2 regions of the Arsenicicoccus sp. UBA2120 genome follow, and region 2 is predicted to be linked to the other one. Evidence: predicted binding sites of a transcription regulator. Region 2 holds the regulator's gene; the other holds the start of a gene.
What was found. The regulator LexA, encoded in region 2, represses DNA repair genes until DNA is damaged. The targets are predictions, from matches to a motif close to TCGAACANNTGTTCGA.

Region 1: the regulator LexA is predicted to act here: its motif matches at 2,388-2,403, upstream of ruvC (crossover junction endodeoxyribonuclease RuvC).

The regions. Positions count from the first base shown of each region.
Region 1 covers NZ_DCYC01000069.1:8,411-12,610, reverse strand. The annotation lists gene B2P18_RS10025 (DUF5937 family protein) at 1-685, shown strand, start outside; gene pdxT (pyridoxal 5'-phosphate synthase glutaminase subunit PdxT) at 736-1,359, shown strand; gene B2P18_RS10015 (YebC/PmpR family DNA-binding transcriptional regulator) at 1,402-2,172, shown strand; gene ruvC (crossover junction endodeoxyribonuclease RuvC) at 2,506-3,174, shown strand; gene ruvA (Holliday junction branch migration protein RuvA) at 3,308-3,910, shown strand; gene ruvB (Holliday junction branch migration DNA helicase RuvB) at 3,914-4,200, shown strand, end outside.
Region 2 covers NZ_DCYC01000073.1:110,574-113,523, reverse strand. The annotation lists gene B2P18_RS11825 (alpha/beta hydrolase family protein) at 1-1,341, shown strand, start outside; gene lexA (transcriptional repressor LexA) at 1,393-2,091, opposite strand; gene B2P18_RS11815 (LysM peptidoglycan-binding domain-containing protein) at 2,348-2,743, shown strand.

The sequences.
Region 1 (4,200 bases), on a different contig from region 2:
GAGCCCCACCCCCTCGTCTCGCGAGGCCCTGGTCGCGGGGCTGCGGGACCCGGCCTCCGTGCGCGGTCGCGCGGCGGACGACCTCGAGGCGTACTTCGAGGTGGCGGTAGCCCCGGTCTGGGAGCGGCTCCGCGGCCTGGGGGAGTCCGACATCGCCTGGCGCCTCGAGCAGATCGCGAGCGGAGGCCTGCACCAGGTGCTCGGGACGCTGCACCCCCGACTGCGCATGGAGGGGGAGCAGCTGGTCGTCGAACGTGCCTGCCAGCCCGGGCCGACCACGTCCGGCGGCGGGCTCGTGCTCGTGCCGTGCGCGTTCGCCTTCCCCGGGCTGCTGTTCCTCGACATGCCGGGGCACTCCCCGACGGCGAGCTACGGACCGCGCGGGGTCGGCACCCTGTGGCGCGAGGCGCCCGACGCGACGGGCACCGCGCTCGCGGACCTCGTCGGTCGCACGCGCGCCGGCGCGGTGGTGCTCCTCGACCTGCCGATGACGACGTCGCAGCTGGCGTGCCACCTCGACGTCACCCCGCCCACCATGAGCCAGCACCTGCAGGTCATGGCCCGGGCGGGGCTCGTGGCGGCTCGTCGACGGGGCCGCGAGGTGCTCTACGCCCGCACCCAGCTCGGCGACCTGCTCGTGGCGAGCACCCACCCGCGCGGCCCGTCGGTCGGTGCGGACCGGTAGCGCGAGCGGGCGGTTCAGCGGCATACGGCCCGAGCACTATCGTGAGGCGGGTGACAGCCCCCACCCGCATCGGAGTCCTCGCCGTCCAGGGCGACGTGCGCGAGCACGTCCACGCGCTGGAGTGCCTGCGCGTCCAGGCCATCACCGTCCGCCGGCCGCACGAGCTCGACGAGCTGGACGGGATCGTCATACCCGGTGGTGAGTCCACGGTGATGGACAAGCTGGTGCGAGCGTTCGGGCTGCAGGGTCCGCTGCGGGACCGGATCACCGCCGGTATGCCGGCCTACGGGTCCTGCGCGGGCATGATCATGCTCGCCGACCGCGTGACCGACGCGACGGCCGACCAGCAGACCCTGGGCGGGATGGACATCACGGTGCGGCGCAACGCGTTCGGTCGCCAGGTGGACTCGTTCGAGGCCGACCTGTCGGTGCCGGCGATCCGCGACGGGGTGGCCGAGCCGCTGCGCGCGGTGTTCATCCGGGCCCCGTGGGTGGAGGACGTCGGCGCGGACGTCGAGGTGCTGGCCAGGGTGCCGGAGTCCGCCGAGGGGGCGGCGGCGGGCAAGGTCGTGATGGCGCGGCAGGGCTCCCTGCTGGTCACGAGCTTCCACCCCGAGGTCACCGGGGACCTGCGGGTGCACGAGTACTTCGTGGACCTCGTGCGTGGCGCGTAGACTGGGCCAGTTGCCACGCCGGACATCACGAGGAGCTTACGTATGAGCGGCCACTCCAAATGGGCCACCACCAAGCACAAGAAGGCGGCGATCGACGCCAAGCGCGGCAAGCTGTTCGCCAAGCTGATCAAGAACATCGAGGTCGCCTGCAGGCAGGGCGGCGCCGACCCGGCCGGCAACCCCACGCTGTACGACGCGGTCCAGAAGGCCAAGAAGAACTCCGTCCCCAACGACAACATCGACCGTGCGCTGAAGCGCGGCTCCGGTGCTGACTCCGGCGGCGCGGACTGGCAGACGATCATGTACGAGGGCTACGCCCCCAACGGTGTCGCCGTGCTGATCGAGTGCCTCACCGACAACCGCAACCGCGCCGCCACCGAGGTGCGCGTGGCGCTGACCCGCAACGGCGGCAACCTCGCCGACCCGGGCTCGGTCGCCTACAACTTCTCGCGCAAGGGCGTCGTGACGCTCACCAAGCAGCAGAAGGACCGCGAGCTGACCGAGGACGACCTCCTGGAGATCGTCCTCGACGCCGGCGCGGAGGAGGTCAACGACGACGACGAGACCTTCGAGATCATCTCGGAGGCAGGCGACTTCGTGGCCGTGCGCACCGCGATCCAGCAGGCGGGCCTGGACTACGAATCGGCCGAAGCGAGCTTCGTGCCCAACCTCAAGGTCGAGCTGGACGCCGACGGCGCCCGCAAGATGCTCAAGGTCGTCGACGCGCTCGAGGACAGCGACGACGTGCAGAACGTCTGGACGAACGGGGACGTGAGCGACGAGGTCGCAGCCGAGCTTGATTCAGAGGACTGACGACGGCGCGAGGACACGAGCGAGCGGGGCTGGGGACGACGAGGTCGTGCCCGGCCCCGCTCGCGTTCGTCTGGAGCGTTCCCGTCAGGGGTTGTGGTGGCGGTCTCGCCGTGCGGCGTCGGTCTGGGGCTGCAGCGCGAGACGGGGGATGGTGGGCGACACGGGGGGTGGTGGGCGAGACGGGGGATGGTCGTGGAGCGCGCGGAGGCGCTCTGGCGAACGTGTGTTCGGTCTGTCGGTGTGTCCCGCGTAGCCTGACGGTGCGCACGGTGGAGACTGTCGGTGCGCAACGTGGACACTGTCGCGCGACACGTCCGGCGAGAGGGAAACGACATGCGGGTGCTCGGCGTCGACCCCGGTCTCACCCGCTGCGGTGTCGGCGTGGTGGAGGGAGTCCCCGGCCGTCCCCTGCGGCTGGTGGCGGTCGGCGTGATCCGCACCCCGAGCAGCGAGCCGCTGCACCAACGACTGCTGACCATCCAGACCGAGCTGGAGGACTGGCTGCACCACCACGACCCGGACGCGATCGCGGTGGAGCGCATGTTCGCCCGTGGGGACGTGTCCACGATCATGGGGACGGCCCAGGCGAGCGCGATCCCGATGCTCGCGGCCGCCCGCCGCGGGCTGCCGCTGGCCCTGCACACGCCGTCCGAGGTCAAGGCCGCGGTGACGGGCAACGGGCGGGCGGACAAGGCCCAGGTCACGAGCATGGTCATGCGGGTCCTGGGCCTGGACGAGCGGCCCACCCCCGCGGACGCCGCGGACGCCCTGGCCCTCGCCATCTGCCACGTATGGCGGGGCGGGGCGGCGTCACGGCTCGCCGGCGCCGTGACCGACAACCGCACGGCCGAGGCGCTCGATGCCGCGCGGCGCCGGCAGCAGGCCGCCCCCAACCGTTGGCAGCAGGCCGTGGCGGAGCATCGTGCGCAGGGTGGCGGCTCGGCCCACCCCGCGGTGGCGGCGGCCCGTCGCCAGGCGGTGCGGCGCGGGACGTCGTCGTGAGGGCTACCCTCGGGGCGGCACCGACCCTCGCGGCCTTCGGGAGTGCGACGATGCCGACGACGCCTGGGTCTGCGGTGAGCCGGGATGCGGTGCTGCGGCATACGACGAAGACGACTGGACCACAGGAGAACTCATGATCGCGTCCGTCTCCGGCACGGTGCTGACCGCCCACCTCGACCACGTCGTGGTCGAGGTCGGGGGCGTCGGCATGCTGGTGCACACGACTCCCGCCACGGCCGCCGGGCTGCGCGTGGGGCAGCAGGCCCGCCTGTCGACGACCCTCGTGGTGCGGGAGGACTCGCTGACGTTGTACGGCTTCGGCGACGACGACGAGCGGGCGCTCTTCGAGCAGGTGCAGACCGTCAGCGGGGTGGGGCCGCGGCTGGCGCTCGCGATGCTGTCGGTGCACGCCCCCGACGTCACGCGCGCGGCCATCGGATCGGGTGACATCGCGACCCTGACCAAGGTGCCCGGCATCGGCAAGAAGGGCGCCGAGCGCATCGTGCTCGAGCTCCGCGACAAGGTCGGCGTCCTCCCGGGCGCCACGCCGGGCGCGGGTGCCGCGCCGGCCGCGGGCGGGACCCAGCCGCAGGTCGTCGAGGCGCTAGTCGGGCTCGGCTGGAGCGTCAAGCAGGCCGAGGACGCCGTCGGGCGGGTGGCGTCAGCCGGCGACGCGGGCAGCATGGCCTCGACCTCTGCGATGCTGCGCGCCGCCCTGCGCGAGCTGGGGCGCTGACCCGTGCCCGAGGTGTGGGAGCGAGGGGCGGACGACGAGTTCGCCGGTCGGGCCGACGACGGCAGCTATGACGCGACGGCGCGGGTCGTCGACGCCCGTGGGGTCGACGACGAGCAGCGGGTCGAGGCGGCGCTGCGGCCGAAGCGGCTGGTGGACTTCCCCGGGCAGCCCCGCGTGCGCGACCAGCTGTCCCTGGTCCTCGAGGCCGCGCGACGCCGGGACGCGGTGCCGGACCACATCCTGCTGTCGGGTCCGCCCGGGCTCGGCAAGACGACGCTGGCGATGATCGT
Region 2 (2,950 bases):
GCCACCGAGCCGCGCGCCACCGAGCCGCGCGCCACCGAGCCGCGCGTCACCGAGCCGCGTCACGAGCAGGGCACCCTGCCCGACGGTTCCACCTGGGACATCGCGGTCCCGGCCGGCTGGAACGGCGACGTCATCCTGTTCAGCCACGGGTTCCGCACCGGCGCGGTCAACCCCACCGTGGACGCCGGGTTCGCCCCCACCTCGGCGGCCCTGCAGGCACGCGGGTATGCCGTGGCGCAGTCGTCATACGCCCGGACCGGATGGGCGCTCGGCAGCGCCGTCGACGACCAGCTCGGCGTGCTCGCCGAGTTCAAGGCGCGCATCGGCGAGCCGCGTCGCACGATCGCCTTCGGCCGGTCCATGGGAGGGCTGGTGAGCAGCCTGCTGGCGGAGCGACGCGACGCTGACATCGACGCGGCAATCAGCACCTGCGGACTGCTCGGCGGCGGGCTCAACCTCAACAACTACCAGCTCGACGGGCAGCAGGCCGTCGCCTCCCTGCTGCTGCCCGGCGAGGACGTGCGGCTCACGAAGTTCGCGTCCGTGGAGGAGGCGGCGGCCAACGCCCAGCGGCTGGTCGACGCCGTCAAGGCGGCCCAGGCCACCCCGCAGGGACGCGCCCGGATCGCGCTCGCCGCATCCCTGATGAACATGCCGACGTGGGCGACAGGTGCCACCCCGCCCAAGGCGCGCGACGCCGTGGCCGTCGAGCAGGCGCAGTACACCTACCTGATCGGGTCGCTGACGATGATGATGACGCGGCGCGTCGACATCCAGGAGGTCTCGGGCGGGGACAGCGGGTGGAACAAGGGGGTCGACTACGCCCGGCTCCTGCGCCGCAGCGACCAGGCGGGCAACGTGGCTCGGCTCTATCGCTCGGCGGGCCTCGACCTCAAGCAGGACCTGCGGCAGATCACCAGCGACGCCGACGTGACGGCCGATCCCGCGGCGGTGACCTGGCTGAAGCGCACGTCCGCCCCGACCGGCCGGCTGCGCGTGCCGGTGCTGACGATGCACACGGTGGCGGACCCGGCCGCGCCGGTGGAGTACACGAGCGAGTACGCGACGAAGGTGAAGCGAGCCGGCTCCGGCGCGCTCTTGCGCCAGGCCTACGTGCAGCGCACGGGGCACTGCACGTTCACGCCTGCCGAGAACGTCGCCGCGGTGCAGGCGATGCAGGAACGCCTCGACACCGGTCGATGGACCGGCGCCGTGAGGCCTCGGTCGCTGCAGCGGGTCGCCGAGGCGGCGAACCTGGCCGGCGCAGCCTTCGTGAGCTATCGACCGGGCGCGTTCGTCAACGACCGGGCCGACCGCGACCCCTACGGCCCGCGTCGCTGACGCCGGTGGTCTGACCCTCGACACCCTCGGCGAGGTCCGACGGTTGCGCGCTCAGACGGAGCGCAGCACCGCCGTGACCTTGCCGAGGATCGTCGCCTGCTTGCCGTCGATCGGCTCGAAGGCGGGGTTGTGCGGGAGCAGCCACGGGTGACCGAGCTTGCGCTTGAAGGTCTTGACCGTGGCCTCGCCGTCGATCATCGCGGCGACGATGTCGCCGTTGTCGGCGTCGGGCTGCTGGCGCACGACGACCCAGTCGCCGTCGCAGATGGCGGCATCGACCATGGAGTCCCCGACCACCTTGAGCAGGAACAGCTGGCCCTCGCCCACGACCTGGCGGGGGAGCGGGAAGACGTCCTCGACGACCTCCTCCGCCGTGATCGGGACACCGGCGGCGATCCGACCGAGGACGGGCACGTATGACGCCTGGGGCCGCTGGTCGCGCGTGCCCGTCACGTCGGTGCTGTCGTCGGCGTCGGTGTGGAACGCCTCGGGAGCCCAGTCCGGGGAGACGACCTCGATGGCTCGGGGGCGGTTGGGGTCGCGGCGCAGCATGCCCTTGCGCTCGAGGGTCTGCAGCTGGTGCGAGACGCTGCTGACGCTGGCGAGACCCACGGCGTCGCCGATCTCGCGGATGCTCGGCGGGTAGCCCCGGCGCTCGACCGTGTCGCGGATGAACTCCAGGATCTTGCGCTGGCGGACGGTGAGGCGCTGCCCGCCGTCGCGCTCCGGCAGGTTGGTGACCTTGGCCATCGTGCTCGCTCCCTCGATGCCGGCAGGGCCCCTGACCTGCAGTGATGTGCGGTGGAGACACTCGGGGCGGGGGGTGTGTCAGTGGTGCCTGGTTGAGTATCTCCCGTGGCCACCAAGGCTACCGGGGTCGAAGGCGTGTTTCAAACACTCGTTCGACGCGAGTCTTCACATCAGCCCCGGGGATGCTGTACTTTCGTACAAGCGTTCTATCGAACGGATGAGCGAGCCACCCCGGCTCGTCGAGAAGGAGGACCCAATGAGTGCAGCTGTTGCGTGGGACGACACCATCGCCCCGGCACGTGTGCCCGGCCGTCCCCGACTGCACCTGGTGCCGACCGGCGATGCCGTCCCGGCCCGTGCACCCCGTCGCCTGCGCTTCACGCGGCGCGGGCGGCTCGCGATGACCCTCACCGTGGCGGTGCTCGTCGCCGTCGCGGCGTTCTCCGCCTGGTCGTCGCTGGCCACCGCGGCGCCCGCCGGCACGGCCGCGCACGTCGTGACCGTCGAGGGCGGCCAGAGCCTGTCCGAGATCGCGGCCCGTGAGATGCCCGGCGTCCGCACGGACGACGCCGTCCTGCGCCTCGTCAAGGCCAACCACCTGCAGAACGACCAGATCATGACCGGCCAGACCCTGGTCGTGCCGGCGTCCTGATCGGGCCGATCTCCCTTCCTTTCCGCCGGGAGCAAATCCGTCCGCTGGGACGTTGACGCTCACGAACGGCCCCGACCGATGTTGCGCCAGAGGGCATCCGGGCACGTCGCACGTGCTCGCTGCAAGACCCTCGGCGCCCATCGCCGTCCGGCGGACGCGGTCGCCTGTCGCAGCAGGCGGGCGGGGCCCATGACCTGCGTCGTGGCG